Regions from separate parts of the Pseudomonas sp. LBUM1671 genome, predicted to be linked through region 1. Evidence: predicted binding sites of a transcription regulator. Region 1 holds the regulator's gene; the other holds the start of a gene.
The links. The regulator FliA, encoded in region 1, starts transcription of late flagellar genes. The targets are predictions, from matches to a motif close to CTAAAGTTTNNNNNNNNNNNGCCGNTAA.

Region 1 (7,689 bases):
TATTCGTGACAACCTCGACCTGGCGCCGAGTGCTTACCGCCTGACCCTGATGGGCGTGATCCTGGCCGAAGCCGAGATTTACCCGGATCGCGAACTGGCGATCAACCCGGGGCAAGTCTACGGCACGCTCAACGGCATAACCGCCAAAGATCCGGCTTTTGGCCTGGAAGCGGTGTGGATCGAAATCAGCCAGCGTGCCCAGGCACAATCGCTTGGTTACACCGTCGTGGATGCCAGCACGGTCGTGGCGACGCACTTGAACCAGATTCTGTACAAGCACTCCAGCGAGTTGATCGGTCACGAAGAAGTCCAACAACTCATGCAATTGCTGGCCAAAAGCTCACCGAAGCTGGCCGAAGAGCTGGTGCCGGGGGTGGTTTCGCTCTCGCAGCTGCTCAAAGTGCTTCAAGCGTTGTTGGCCGAACAGGTGCCCGTGCGGGATATTCGCAGCATCGCCGAGGCCATCGCCAACAATGCGGCCAAGAGTCAAGATACTGCCGCTTTGGTGGCTGCGGTGCGCGTCGGCGTTTCCCGCGCAATCGTCCAAAGCATTGTAGGCACTGACTCCGAGCTACCAGTTATCACGCTGGAGCCAAGGTTGGAACAAATATTGCTCAATAGTCTTCAGAAGGCAGGACAAGGCTCGGAAGAGGGCGTTCTGCTGGAGCCAAGCATGGCTGAAAAGCTGCAGCGTTCGTTGATCGATGCGGCGCAGCGTCAGGAAATGCAAGGTCAACCGGTGATTCTGCTGGTGGCCGGTCCGGTTCGCGCGATGCTTTCGCGATTCGGCCGACTGGCAGTCCCGGGTTTGCATGTGTTGGCTTATCAGGAAATACCTGACAACAAGCAAGTGACCATCGTTGCGACAGTAGGGCCCAACGGCTGAGGTAGTGGTTTATGCAAGTTAAGCGTTTTTTCGCCGCCGATATGCGTCAGGCCATGAAACTGGTTCGTGATGAGCTGGGCGCTGATGCCGCCATTATTGGCAATCGCCGGATCGCCGGTGGTGTCGAGCTGACGGCTGCCCTGGATTACAAATTGTCGGCGCTGGCCCCGCGTGTTCCGAACATGGAACTCGAGGATGAGCTGCGCAAGACCCAGTCGCGGATCGTCACCGCCCAGGCCGAATTGAGCCTGCGTGGCGAAGGCGAGACCGAAGGCGACAAGACCACCAATCGCCAGTTGTTCGCCGGCCTGCCATTGACCGCCGCCGAGCCGCTGATCGAACCGACCTACGCCGAACCTCGTCGTTCCGCTCCAGCCCCGGCACCCGCTGCTGGCGGCGTGGACCCACGGGCTTTCGATTCGATGCGTTTCGAGCTCAACAGCCTGCGCGAGCTGATGGAAGTGCAACTCGGCTCCCTGGCCTGGAATCAGCTGCAAGGCAGCCGTCCGGCCCAGGCCAATCTCTGGCGTCGCCTGCAACGCATCGGCCTGTCCGGCCCGTTGTCTCGCGACTTGCTGGCGATGATTGCCGACATTGACGAGCCCCGTCAGGCCTGGCGCATGTTGCTGGCGCACCTGGCGCGGATGATTGCCACGCCGGAAGTCGAGCCACTGGAAGAGGGCGGCGTGATTGCCATGGTCGGCCCGGCCGGCATGGGCAAGACCACCACCCTGGCCAAGCTCGCGGCCCGCTACGTGCTCAAATACGGCGCGCAAAACATCGCGCTGGTGAGCATGGACAGCTACCGTATCGGTGCTCAGGAACAATTGAAGACCCTGGGCCGGATTCTCAACGTGTCGGTCACTCACGTCGATCCGGGCCAATCGCTGGTGCAGGCGCTGGATCCCTTGTTGCGCAAACGCGTGGTGCTGATCGATACCGCGGGCCTTCAGGCCAGTGATCCGGCCCTGCGCATGCAGCTCGAAAGCCTGGCTGGACGTGGCATCAAGTCAAAAAATTATCTGGTTCTCGCAACCACCAGCCAGAAACAGGTTCTAACGGCCGCTTATCACAGTTACAAGCGCTGCGGGCTAGCTGGCTGCATCCTGACTAAACTGGATGAAACGGCAAGTCTGGGCGAGGTGTTGAGCCTGGCGATCAGTCATGAATTGCCGGTGGCTTACCTGACCGATGGCCCGCGTATTCCGGATGATTTGCATCTGCCGCGTCGTCATCAGTTGGTCAGTCGCGCCGTAAGCGTGCAAATGCAGGAAGAACCCAGCGAAGAAGCCATGGCTGACATGTTCGCTGATATTTACCACAGCCCGACCAAGCAGGTTGGCTGAGGTACTAATGAACAGTTTTTGTACCTACATCGATGGTCTGCCATGCATTGTTCAGTTGATGAACGCGCAGCCAGTAATGTGGCCTCCGTCTATGCAAGACAAGGTAAAGAAATAACATGGGCAGCATGCATCCCGTACAGGTGATCGCGGTGACCGGCGGCAAAGGTGGCGTCGGGAAGACTAACGTGTCAGTGAACTTGTCCCTGGCTCTAGCTGAGCTCGGCCGGCGCGTCATGCTGCTGGACGCCGATCTGGGGCTGGCGAACGTCGACGTCCTGCTGGGGCTGACACCCAAACGTACCCTGGCCGACGTGATCGAAGGCCGCTGTGAGCTGCGCGACGTGCTGTTGCAAGGCCCCGGCGGTATCCGCATCGTCCCGGCCGCGTCCGGCACGCAGAGCATGGTTCATTTGAGCCCGGCCCAACACGCCGGCCTGATCCAGGCCTTCAGCGATATCGGCGACAACCTCGACGTCTTGGTGATCGACACCGCTGCGGGCATTGGTGACTCGGTAGTCAGTTTCGTTCGCGCCGCGCAAGAAGTTTTGCTGGTGGTCTGCGACGAGCCGACTTCGATCACGGATGCCTACGCGTTGATCAAACTGCTGAACCGCGACTACGGCATGAACCGCTTCCGCGTCCTGGCCAACATGGCCCAGAGCCCGCAGGAAGGTCGCAACCTGTTCGCCAAGTTGACCAAGGTCACGGACCGCTTCCTCGACGTCGCCCTACAATACGTTGGCGCGGTGCCTTACGACGAAAGCGTGCGCAAGGCTGTGCAGAAGCAGCGCGCCGTCTACGAAGCCTTCCCGCGTTCCAAGTGCGCCCTGGCGTTCAAGGCAATCGCGCAGAAGGTCGACACCTGGCCGTTACCTGCCAACCCGCGTGGGCACCTGGAGTTTTTCGTCGAGCGCCTCGTGCAACAGACCGCAGGACCCGTCCTATGACAGCCAGTGGCTACAACCTCTACAAGAAGTCGGCACGTGATGCGCAGTACGAGCTGATCGAGCGTTACGCGCCACTGGTCAAACGCATTGCTTACCACTTGCTGGCCCGTCTGCCGGCCAGTGTTCAGGTTGAAGACCTGATCCAGGCCGGGATGATTGGCCTGCTTGAAGTATCGACCAAATATGACGCCAGCAAAGGCGCGAGTTTCGAGACGTACGCGGGCATTCGAATCCGTGGCGCGATGCTCGATGAAGTACGCAAGGGGGACTGGGCGCCACGTTCGGTCCACCGCAATACCCGGATGGTCAGCGACGCAATTCGCTCGATTGAAGCTAAAACCGGTCGTGACGCTAAAGATCATGAGGTTGCGGCCGAACTCCAATTGAGTCTCGATGATTATTACGGGATTTTGAACGACACCCTGGGCAGCCGGTTATTCAGTTTCGACGATCTGTTGCAGGACGGCGAACACGAAGGGCTGCACGAGGATGGCGCGAGTGCACATCTGGAGCCGTCACGCGATCTGGAAGATGAACGCTTCCAGGCAGCGCTGGCGGACGCGATTGCCAATTTGCCGGAGCGTGAGCGACTGGTGTTGGCGCTGTACTACGACGAAGAGCTGAACCTCAAGGAAATCGGTGAGGTCCTGGGGGTCAGCGAATCGCGGGTCAGCCAGTTACATAGCCAGTGCGCGGCCCGTTTGCGGGGGCGTTTGGGGGAGTGGCGAGCGCGCTGAAGGCAGTGTGGGGACACTGCGAACGAGGCCGGTGGGGTGTTGAACTGCACCGGTCGCGATCTGTTGTGCTCCAGACAGTCATCGAATGCATTGCCGGATTGATTGAAATGGCGCGTCCAGGTGCTGGGCGCGTTTAAGACTGCTTGGAGGTCGAATTGGACAAGAACATGAAAATCCTCATCGTTGATGACTTCTCAACGATGCGGCGGATCATAAAAAACCTGTTGCGTGACCTTGGGTTCACCAACACGGTCGAGGCTGACGATGGCACTACCGCCATTCCGGTTCTCAACAGCGGGAGCATCGACTTTCTGGTAACGGACTGGAACATGCCTGGCATGACCGGTATCGATCTGCTGCGTCACGTACGCGCCGATGAAAAGCTCAAGCACCTGCCAGTGCTGATGGTGACTGCAGAAGCCAAGCGCGAGCAGATCATCGAAGCGGCCCAGGCCGGTGTTAACGGCTATGTGGTCAAACCCTTCACGGCCCAGGCGTTGAAAGAAAAAATCGAGAAGATTTTCGAACGCATCGGTTGATCCACTGCGCCACGGGGGAGCTATGGAGCATAAAGAATCTTCATTGGGCGATTTTGAATCGACCCTGAAAAAACACGCGGTCGAACTGGTCGAAAGCCTTGAAAAAGGCAGGTTCGGCGACGCCGTGCAACTGATCCATGAGCTCAATCAGACCCGTGACCGCGGCCTGTATCAGGAAGTGGGCAAGCTCACTCGCGAGCTGCATAGCGCGATCGTCAATTTCCAGATTGACCCGAACATGCCGCAAGCCGAGGAAGTGTCGCAGATCACGGACGCCACCGAGCGCCTGGGGTATGTGGTCAAGCTGACCGAGGCTGCCGCCAACCGCACCATGGACCTGGTGGAGAACGCCACGCCGCTGGTCAACAGCCTGAGCGAAGAAGCCCAGGCGTTGAGCACGGATTGGGGTCGGTTCATGCGTCGCGAAGTCGGAGCCGAAGAGTTCCGCGAACTGGCTCGGCGGGTCGACGGTTTCCTGACACGCAGCAGCGAAGACAATCGCACGGTGTCGAGCAACCTCAATGACATTCTGCTGGCCCAGGATTACCAGGACCTCACCGGTCAAGTGATCAAACGCGTAACCCAATTGGTCACCGAAGTTGAAAGCAACTTGCTCAAGCTCGTGCTCATGGCCAGCCAGGTAGACCGCTTTGCGGGTATCGAACATGACCGTGATGCGATGCTCGCTGAAAAAGATCCGCAAAAACATCTCTCTCAGGGTGAAGGTCCGCAGATTCATGCCGATAAAAGAGAAGACGTTGTGTCCGGTCAGGACGATGTGGACGATTTGTTATCCAGCCTAGGATTTTAGAGTTTTAGCATTTTAGGTTTTTTAGGTTTTTAGACCTCAGGAGCACCCCCTTAATGAGCTTCGGCGCCGATGAAGAGATCCTTCAGGATTTCCTGGTTGAGGCCGGCGAGATTCTAGAGCAACTGTCCGAACAGCTGGTCGAGCTGGAAAGCCGACCGGATGATGCGGATTTGCTCAATGCAATTTTTCGCGGTTTTCACACTGTAAAAGGGGGCGCCGGCTTCCTCCAGCTCAACGAGCTGGTGGAGTGCTGTCACATCGCCGAGAACGTGTTCGACATCCTGCGCAAGGGTGAACGTCGCGTCGACTCGGAACTGATGGACGTGGTTCTCGAAGCGCTGGACGCGGTGAACAGCATGTTCACCGAAGTGCGCGAACGCAGCCCGATCACGGCTGCCACGCCTGAATTGCTCGCGGCACTGGCCCGTCTGGCCGAGCCGCAAACGGCTGATGAAGCTGCACCGGTGGCTGAAGTGGTCGAAGCACCGGCCGCTGAAGAGTCGGGCGACATCACCGATAACGAATTCGAACAACTGCTGGACTCGCTGAACGCCGTCAAGGCTCAAGCCGAAGCACCGGCAGCTGCTCCAGTGGCTGCTGCGGATTCTGCGGCCAGCGACGAAATCACCGATGCCGAGTTCGAGTCGTTGCTCGATCAACTGCACGGCAAAGGCCAGTTCGCTGTCGACGCAGTGGCAGCGCCCGCTGCACCGGCTGCCCCGAAAGCGGCAGGCGACAGCTCTGACATCACCGACGACGAATTCGAAGCATTGCTCGATCAACTGCACGGCAAGGGCAACTTTGCGGTGGATGCGCTGGAATCGGCCATTGCCGCCGTACCTGCGCCGGCTGCGCCAACCGCTAAAGCGGCTGGTGGCGATCTGATCTCCGATCACGAGTTCGAGTCGCTGCTCGACGAATTGCACGGCAAAGGCAAGTTCACCGAAGTCGGCACAGGTGCAGCAGTCGCTGCTCCAGCCGCCAAGGCTGCGGCGCCGAAACCGGTTGCCAAGGCGCCCGAGCCGAAAGCCGAAGCGCCGAAGCCAGCGGCTGCCGCTGCACCGGCTCCAGCCCGTGCACCGTCCGCGCCACCACCGGAAAAACCGGCCAGTGAAGCCGAGACCACCGTGCGGGTTGATACCGCGCGTCTCGACGAAATCATGAACATGGTCGGCGAACTGGTTCTGGTGCGTAACCGCCTGGTCCGTCTGGGCCTCAACAGCGGCGACGAAGCCATGTCCAAGGCCGTGTCGAACCTAGACGTGGTCACGGCCGACCTGCAGACCGCGGTCATGAAGACCCGGATGCAACCGATCAAGAAAGTCTTCGGGCGCTTCCCGCGTCTGGTTCGCGACCTGGCTCGCCAGCTCAAGAAAGAGATCAACCTGGAGCTGGTCGGCGAAGAAACCGACCTCGACAAGAACCTCGTCGAGGCCCTGGCCGACCCGCTGGTCCACTTGGTGCGCAACTCGGTCGACCACGGTATTGAAGAGCCGGCCGAACGCGAAGCGATGGGCAAGCCTCGCAGCGGCAAGGTGATCCTGTCCGCTGAGCAGGAAGGCGACCACATCCTGCTGTCCATCTCCGATGACGGCAAAGGCATGGACGCTGACGTTCTGCGCGGCATCGCCGTGAAGAAAGGCTTGATGGACAAGGATGCAGCCGATCGCCTCAGCGAGTCCGATTGCTTCAACCTGATCTTCGCGCCGGGTTTCTCGACCAAGACCGAAATTTCCGATGTCTCCGGACGCGGCGTGGGCATGGACGTGGTGAAAACCAAAATCGCCCAGCTCAACGGCACCATCAATATCTATTCGACCAAGGGCAAGGGCTCGAAGATCGTCATCAAGGTCCCGTTGACCCTGGCGATCATGCCGACGCTGATGGTCATGCTCGGCAACCAGGCGTTCGCGTTCCCGCTGGTGAACGTCAACGAGATCTTCCACCTCGACCTGTCGCGCACCAACGTGGTGGACGGCCAGGAAGTGGTGATCGTGCGGGACAAGGCACTGCCATTGTTCTACCTCAAGCGCTGGCTGGTCAGCTCCGCCGCTCACGAAGAGCAGCGCGAGGGCCACGTGGTGATCCTTTCGGTGGGCACTCAGCGGATCGGCTTCGTCGTCGACCAACTGGTGGGCCAGGAAGAAGTGGTCATCAAGCCATTGGGCAAAATGCTCCAGGGAACCCCGGGCATGTCGGGCGCCACCATCACCGGTGACGGTCGCATTGCGCTGATTCTCGATGTACCGAGCATGCTCAAGCGTTACGCCGCACGGCGTATTTGATTCTGGTGGAGCGGGGCGACTGAGCCTCGCTCCGTCCTAACGGAGTGTTTATGGTAGTCAAAGTCCTGGTGGTGGACGATTCGGGGTTTTTCCGCCGCCGCGTCTCGGAAATTCTTTCAGCGGATCCGAATATCCAGG
Region 2 (7,689 bases), 1.6 Mb from region 1:
CCACGGCCGGCTTCACCGGCACGTGCCGCTTCGATGGCGGCGTTGAGCGCGAGCAAGTTGGTCTGCTGGGAGATGCCTTTGATCACATCAAGAATGTGCCCGATGTTGTCAGTGCTGGCGTTCAGGGTTTCGATCTGGGTGCAGGACAGGCTGATTTTCTGCGACAGCTCGGTCATGGCCAGGATAGTTTTCTCCACCACCTGACGACCATCGTCCGCCTGCTCGCTCGCGCCGCTGGCATGCTGCGAAGCATCGGCAGCATTGCGCGCGATTTCCTGAGTGGCGGCACCCAGTTGGTTGATCGCCGCCGCCACGCTGTTGGTGCGTGCGCTTTGTTCGTCGGAACCGACGATCGAGGCGTTGGACGATGCCATCACTCGTTGCGACAAATCGTGGACCTGACGGGTCGCCGAGGACACTTCGGAAATGGAGGCGTGAATCCGCTCCACGAACTGGTTGAACGAACCGCCCAACTCACCGAACTCGTCTTTGCTTTCCACGGCCAGACGACGGGTCAGGTCGCCTTCACCTTGGGCGATGTCCTGCATCGCGCGGCCCATGGTGGTCAGGGGACGCATCAGCACGTTGATCAGCAGGCTCAGCAGCACGGCAATAACGCTCACGGCGATGAACATTGCGATCAGCGCGGAGGTGCGGAATTGGCTCAGTGGTGCGTAGGCCTTGTCCTTATCGATTGACAGACCGATGTACCACTCGGCATTTGGCAAACCGCTCACCGGGGTGAACGAGAGGATGCGGTCCTGATTGTTCAGGGTGACGTCCTGATTGCCCTTCTCGATGCGCACGCCAGCGTTCGGGTAAATGTCTTTCAGGTTTTTCATCACCTGGTCTTTGTCCGGGCTGACGATCACCTGACCGTCGGCGCTGACCAGGAACGCGTGGCCGATGCCACCGAAGTCCACCGAGTTGATGATCTTCACCAGGGTTTCCAGGCTCAGGTCACCGCCGACTACGCCGAGCAATTCACCGTTCTTTTTCACCGGCATGGCGATAGTCACCACCAAGCCACCGACCGCTGCCATGTACGGCGGCGTCAGCATGGTTTTGTCGGCAGCCACGGCTTGTTTGTACCAGGGACGCTGACGCGGATCGTAACCGTCCGGCATCTTCGCGTCGGGGCGTTGGGTGAACACGCCATTGGCTTGGCCAACGTAGGTGAACTGGAAGTTCGAGGTGAAGGCCGGCTGATCAACCAGGCCTGGAAGGTCCGCGTTGGCGCCTTGGTGAGCGACGTTCTGTGCGAGGTTTTCCAGGACCAGCACACGACCGCTCATCCAGTTCTGCACGCTGCTGGCGGTCAGGTCGCCGGCCTGCTGGACGGAGGACTCGAGGTTTTGCCGGATGGTGTTTCGCTGCAGATAGTCGTTGTACAAAGTGAACAACGCAAAAGCCAGCACCACGACGCCGGAGGCGGCCAGAAGGATTTTATGGCTGAATTTGAGATTCATTTCATGGGACTTCTTATGCAAAAAGTGGGGATGCGTTCCAGGTGCAACATTCCATGTAACAGCGCAGGCGGTATTCTTCGGCCGCGCTACTTTGGTGCACGCATGTCTCCCCAGTCTGTCGGCACCAGTCGGAGAAATCTTAGGGGTTTGTATGAAATGCCCGACATTCCCGCCGAACGGCGTGCCGTCTTGCGCGCGTAGCATTTGGAACACGAACTGGGGTGGCAGCGCGTGCAGTCCCTGCAAGCCGAGCTGAGCAGCAATCCGCGCGTCGTACCCGGTGCTCAAATCCCCTTCAACACCCTGGAAAACAGCGCCCAGGGATTGGGACGACGACAGGCTCTGAAGCTGTTGTCAGGTGCGTTGCTGGTAGGTTCGGCGGCATGGCTGGGAAAGGATGCGGTGGGTTGGCAACAGCGGACCGCCGACTAGTCACCGCCAAGGGGGAGCGACGGGGTTCCAATTGCCCGACGGCACCCGACTGGAGCTCGACACCGTCTGCGCGGTGGATCTCGATTACGCCGCGCAGCAACGGCTAATCAAACTGACGCGCGGCAAAATCATCGTGACCTGCGGCGGGATCGACGAAGCGTCTCCATTTGATCCACCGTTGCGTGTGTAAAGTGGTCACGCGGTGTATGAAGGCGTGGGCGCGCGGTTCATCCTGCGTCAGAACGATGACTGCACACGGCTCAGTGTCACCAGCGGCATCGTCGCGATTCATTCGCCACGGGTCGCTGAGGGTGAGCCGATTCGGAGGCAGGCCGGGCAGAGTTATTTAACCGACCACCACCAGGCGAAAGTGGCGGCGCCGCTGGATATGGATGCCGGCGCGTGGGTCGATGGCTTGATCGTCACTCGCAACATGCGCCTGAGGGAATTCCTCAATGAGGTCGCACGCTACCGGCACGGTTATCTGACGTGCTCATCGGACATTGCCGACTTGCGACTGTCCGGAGTCTTCCGCCTGGATAGCACCGATAAGCAGATGGCCATTCTGCCGCAAACCCTGCCCGTGCAGTTGCGCTATCGCACTCGCTGGTGGGTGACGCTGGAGCGGCAAGTCTGAATTATTTGTGGCGGGTTTTTCGTACAAGCCCGGCTTAGTCAATATGCGCGCCATCGGTAAGAATCTTCCTTGTCTCACTCCGGACACCTGCATTTCACGCCACGCCGTTCGCGCGGCGCTGTTCTCTACCACGCTGGGTGTCGACTTGTTGCCAACCGGCGCAAACTAGCGGGTGTCAGTCACCGGGTGTGCAGGGCGACTGTTCGGTCGATCAGGCGCTGAATCATTTGCTCAGTGCTTCGGGCCTGGAGGCCGTGAGCCAGTCTGGGGTAAAGCTTTTGGGGCTCCCAGAAAGACAAAACCCCTGTCTGCGTTAGCAGACAGGGGTTTCGGAATTCAATCTTGACGATGACCTACTCTCACATGGGGAAACCCCACACTACCATCGGCGATGCATCGTTTCACTGCTGAGTTCGGGATGGGATCAGGTGGTTCCAATGCTCTATGGTCGTCAAGAAATTCTGTGACCAGCCCATTACAGTCGTAACGTGCCAGCAAAATTGGTGACTTCTACTAAAACAAAACCCCTACCTGCATACGCAGATAGGGGTTTCGGAATTTAATCTTGACGATGACCTACTCTCACATGGGGAAACCCCACACTACCATCGGCGATGCATCGTTTCACTGCTGAGTTCGGGATGGGATCAGGTGGTTCCAATGCTCTATGGTCGTCAAGAAATTCGGTAGCCAGGTCATGGGCCCTTGCGGGTTCACGCTCCAGCGAATGGGTATGTGACAGCTTGGTGTTTTGTGAGTATCTCGAACTTTCGGTTCGTTTCGTCTTCACACACCGCAATCTGGTGCTCTTTCGCCTTTGGGCTCGAAGCAAGCAAATTGCTTGGGTGTTATATGGTCAAGCCTCACGGGCAATTAGTATTGGTTAGCTCAACGCCTCACAGCGCTTACACACCCAACCTATCAACGTCGTAGTCTTCGACGGCCCTTCAGGGGACTCAAGGTCCCAGTGAGATCTCATCTTGAGGCTAGTTTCCCGCTTAGATGCTTTCAGCGGTTATCTATTCCGAACATAGCTACCCGGCAATGCCACTGGCGTGACAACCGGAACACCAGAGGTTCGTCCACTCCGGTCCTCTCGTACTAGGAGCAGCCCCTCTCAAATCTCAAACGTCCACGGCAGATAGGGACCGAACTGTCTCACGACGTTCTAAACCCAGCTCGCGTACCACTTTAAATGGCGAACAGCCATACCCTTGGGACCGGCTTCAGCCCCAGGATGTGATGAGCCGACATCGAGGTGCCAAACACCGCCGTCGATATGAACTCTTGGGCGGTATCAGCCTGTTATCCCCGGAGTACCTTTTATCCGTTGAGCGATGGCCCTTCCATACAGAACCACCGGATCACTAAGACCTACTTTCGTACCTGCTCGACGTGTCTGTCTCGCAGTCAAGCGCGCTTTTGCCTTTATACTCTACGACCGATTTCCGACCGGTCTGAGCGCACCTTCGTACTCCTCCGTTACTCTTTAGGAGGAGACCGCCCCAGTCAAACTACCCACCATACACTGTCCTCGATCCGGATAACGGACCTGAGTTAGAACCTCAAAGTTGCCAGGGTGGTATTTCAAGGTTGGCTCCACGCGAACTGGCGTCCACGCTTCAAAGCCTCCCACCTATCCTACACAAGCAAATTCAAAGTCCAGTGCAAAGCTATAGTAAAGGTTCACGGGGTCTTTCCGTCTAGCCGCGGATACACTGCATCTTCACAGCGATTTCAATTTCACTGAGTCTCGGGTGGAGACAGCGCCGCCATCGTTACGCCATTCGTGCAGGTCGGAACTTACCCGACAAGGAATTTCGCTACCTTAGGACCGTTATAGTTACGGCCGCCGTTTACCGGGGCTTCGATCAAGAGCTTCGCGTTAGCTAACCCCATCAATTAACCTTCCGGCACCGGGCAGGCGTCACACCCTATACGTCCACTTTCGTGTTTGCAGAGTGCTGTGTTTTTAATAAACAGTCGCAGCGGCCTGGTATCTTCGACCGGCATGGGCTTACGCAGTAAATGCTTCACCCTCACCGGCGCACCTTCTCCCGAAGTTACGGTGCCATTTTGCCTAGTTCCTTCACCCGAGTTCTCTCAAGCGCCTTGGTATTCTCTACCCAACCACCTGTGTCGGTTTGGGGTACGGTTCCTGGTTACCTGAAGCTTAGAAGCTTTTCTTGGAAGCATGGCATCAACCACTTCGTGTTCTAAAAGAACACTCGTCATCAGCTCTCGGCCTTAGAATCCCGGATTTACCTAAGATTCCAGCCTACCACCTTAAACTTGGACAACCAACGCCAAGCTGGCCTAGCCTTCTCCGTCCCTCCATCGCAATAACCAGAAGTACAGGAATATTAACCTGTTTTCCATCGACTACGCTTTTCAGCCTCGCCTTAGGGACCGACTAACCCTGCGTCGATTAACGTTGCGCAGGAAACCTTGGTCTTTCGGCGTGGGTGTTTTTCACACCCATTGTCGTTACTCATGTCAGCATTCGCACTTCTGATACCTCCAGCAAGCTTCTCAACTCACCTTCACAGGCTTACAGAACGCTCCTCTACCGCATCACCTAAGTGATACCCGTAGCTTCGGTGTATGGTTTGAGCCCCGTTACATCTTCCGCGCAGGCCGACTCGACTAGTGAGCTATTACGCTTTCTTTAAAGGGTGGCTGCTTCTAAGCCAACCTCCTAGCTGTCTAAGCCTTCCCACATCGTTTCCCACTTAACCATAACTTTGGGACCTTAGCTGACGGTCTGGGTTGTTTCCCTTTTCACGACGGACGTTAGCACCCGCCGTGTGTCTCCCATGCTCGGCACTTGTAGGTATTCGGAGTTTGCATCGGTTTGGTAAGTCGGGATGACCCCCTAGCCGAAACAGTGCTCTACCCCCTACAGTGATACATGAGGCGCTACCTAAATAGCTTTCGAGGAGAACCAGCTATCTCCGAGCTTGATTAGCCTTTCACTCCGATCCACAGGTCATCCGCTAACTTTTCAACGGTAGTCGGTTCGGTCCTCCAGTTAGTGTTACCCAACCTTCAACCTGCCCATGGATAGATCGCCCGGTTTCGGGTCTATTCCCAGCGACTAGACGCCCTATTAAGACTCGCTTTCGCTACGCCTCCCCTATTCGGTTAAGCTCGCCACTGAAAATAAGTCGCTGACCCATTATACAAAAGGTACGCAGTCACCCAACAAAGTGGGCTCCCACTGCTTGTACGCATACGGTTTCAGGATCTATTTCACTCCCCTCTCCGGGGTTCTTTTCGCCTTTCCCTCACGGTACTAGTTCACTATCGGTCAGTCAGTAGTATTTAGCCTTGGAGGATGGTCCCCCCATATTCAGACAAAGTTTCTCGTGCTCCGTCCTACTCGATTTCATGACTAAGAGATTTTCGCGTACAGGGCTATCACCCACTATGGCCGCACTTTCCAGAGCGTTCCGCTAATCTCAAAGCCACTTAAGGGCTAGTCCCCGTTCGCTCGCCACTACTAAGGGAATCTCGGTTGATTTCTTTTCCTCAGGGTACTTAGATGTTTCAGTTCCCCTGGTTCGCCTCTTAAGCCTATGTATTCAGCTTAAGATAACCATCTTATGATGGCTGGGTTCCCCCATTCAGACATCTCCGGATCAAAGTCTGTTTGCCGACTCCCCGAAGCTTTTCGCAGGCTACCACGTCTTTCATCGCCTCTGACTGCCAAGGCATCCACCGTATGCGCTTCTTCACTTGACCATATAACCCCAAGCAATCTGGTTATACTGTGAAGACGACATTCGCCGAAAATTCGATAATACTCAATTAAGAGCAACTCACAAATTTTACCTTAGCCTGATCCGTTACCAGTGAAAGTAACGTTCAGTCTATCTTTCTATCACATACCCAAATTTTTAAAGAACGATCTAATCCAAAGACTAGAAATCAACATTCACCATCATCACAATGGAATGCTCATTTCTAAGCTTTCAACAAACAGAAGCAGTAGTGGTGGAGCCAAACGGGATCGAACCGTTGACCTCCTGCGTGCAAGGCAGGCGCTCTCCCAGCTGAGCTATGGCCCCGTATTTCTACAGGTTCCCACACAAAATTGGTGGGTCTGGGCAGATTCGAACTGCCGACCTCACCCTTATCAGGGGTGCGCTCTAACCAACTGAGCTACAGACCCAATTTCGGGCTGCTTCTTTATCGTCTTCTTCAATGAATCAAGCAATTCGTGTGGGAACTTATGGAGCAGCTGATGTCGTCGATTAAGGAGGTGATCCAGCCGCAGGTTCCCCTACGGCTACCTTGTTACGACTTCACCCCAGTCATGAATCACACCGTGGTAACCGTCCTCCCGAAGGTTAGACTAGCTACTTCTGGTGCAACCCACTCCCATGGTGTGACGGGCGGTGTGTACAAGGCCCGGGAACGTATTCACCGCGACATTCTGATTCGCGATTACTAGCGATTCCGACTTCACGCAGTCGAGTTGCAGACTGCGATCCGGACTACGATCGGTTTTCTGGGATTAGCTCCACCTCGCGGCTTGGCAACCCTCTGTACCGACCATTGTAGCACGTGTGTAGCCCAGGCCGTAAGGGCCATGATGACTTGACGTCATCCCCACCTTCCTCCGGTTTGTCACCGGCAGTCTCCTTAGAGTGCCCACCATTACGTGCTGGTAACTAAGGACAAGGGTTGCGCTCGTTACGGGACTTAACCCAACATCTCACGACACGAGCTGACGACAGCCATGCAGCACCTGTCTCAATGTTCCCGAAGGCACCAATCCATCTCTGGAAAGTTCATTGGATGTCAAGGCCTGGTAAGGTTCTTCGCGTTGCTTCGAATTAAACCACATGCTCCACCGCTTGTGCGGGCCCCCGTCAATTCATTTGAGTTTTAACCTTGCGGCCGTACTCCCCAGGCGGTCAACTTAATGCGTTAGCTGCGCCACTAAGAGCTCAAGGCTCCCAACGGCTAGTTGACATCGTTTACGGCGTGGACTACCAGGGTATCTAATCCTGTTTGCTCCCCACGCTTTCGCACCTCAGTGTCAGTATCAGTCCAGGTGGTCGCCTTCGCCACTGGTGTTCCTTCCTATATCTACGCATTTCACCGCTACACAGGAAATTCCACCACCCTCTACCATACTCTAGC

Region 2: the regulator FliA is predicted to act here: its motif matches at 1,585-1,612, upstream of ACA060_RS00610 (methyl-accepting chemotaxis protein).

Annotation. Positions count from the first base shown of each region.
Region 1 covers NZ_CP166782.1:1,745,901-1,753,589, forward strand. Annotated here, with positions in the region: gene flhA (flagellar biosynthesis protein FlhA) at 1-886, shown strand, start outside; gene flhF (flagellar biosynthesis GTPase FlhF) at 898-2,232, shown strand; gene fleN (flagellar synthesis regulator FleN) at 2,349-3,179, shown strand; gene fliA (RNA polymerase sigma factor FliA) at 3,176-3,916, shown strand; gene ACA060_RS07890 (chemotaxis response regulator CheY) at 4,084-4,455, shown strand; gene ACA060_RS07895 (protein phosphatase CheZ) at 4,478-5,266, shown strand; gene ACA060_RS07900 (chemotaxis protein CheA) at 5,320-7,551, shown strand; gene ACA060_RS07905 (protein-glutamate methylesterase/protein-glutamine glutaminase) at 7,602-7,689, shown strand, end outside.
Region 2 covers NZ_CP166782.1:116,486-124,174, reverse strand. Annotated here, with positions in the region: gene ACA060_RS00610 (methyl-accepting chemotaxis protein) at 1-1,469, opposite strand, end outside; partial or broken gene ACA060_RS00605 (FecR domain-containing protein) at 1,671-2,538, shown strand; rRNA gene rrf (5S ribosomal RNA) at 2,879-2,994, opposite strand; rRNA gene rrf (5S ribosomal RNA) at 3,102-3,217, opposite strand; rRNA gene ACA060_RS00590 (23S ribosomal RNA) at 3,391-6,282, opposite strand; tRNA gene ACA060_RS00585 (tRNA-Ala) at 6,533-6,608, opposite strand; tRNA gene ACA060_RS00580 (tRNA-Ile) at 6,636-6,712, opposite strand; rRNA gene ACA060_RS00575 (16S ribosomal RNA) at 6,796-7,689, opposite strand, start outside.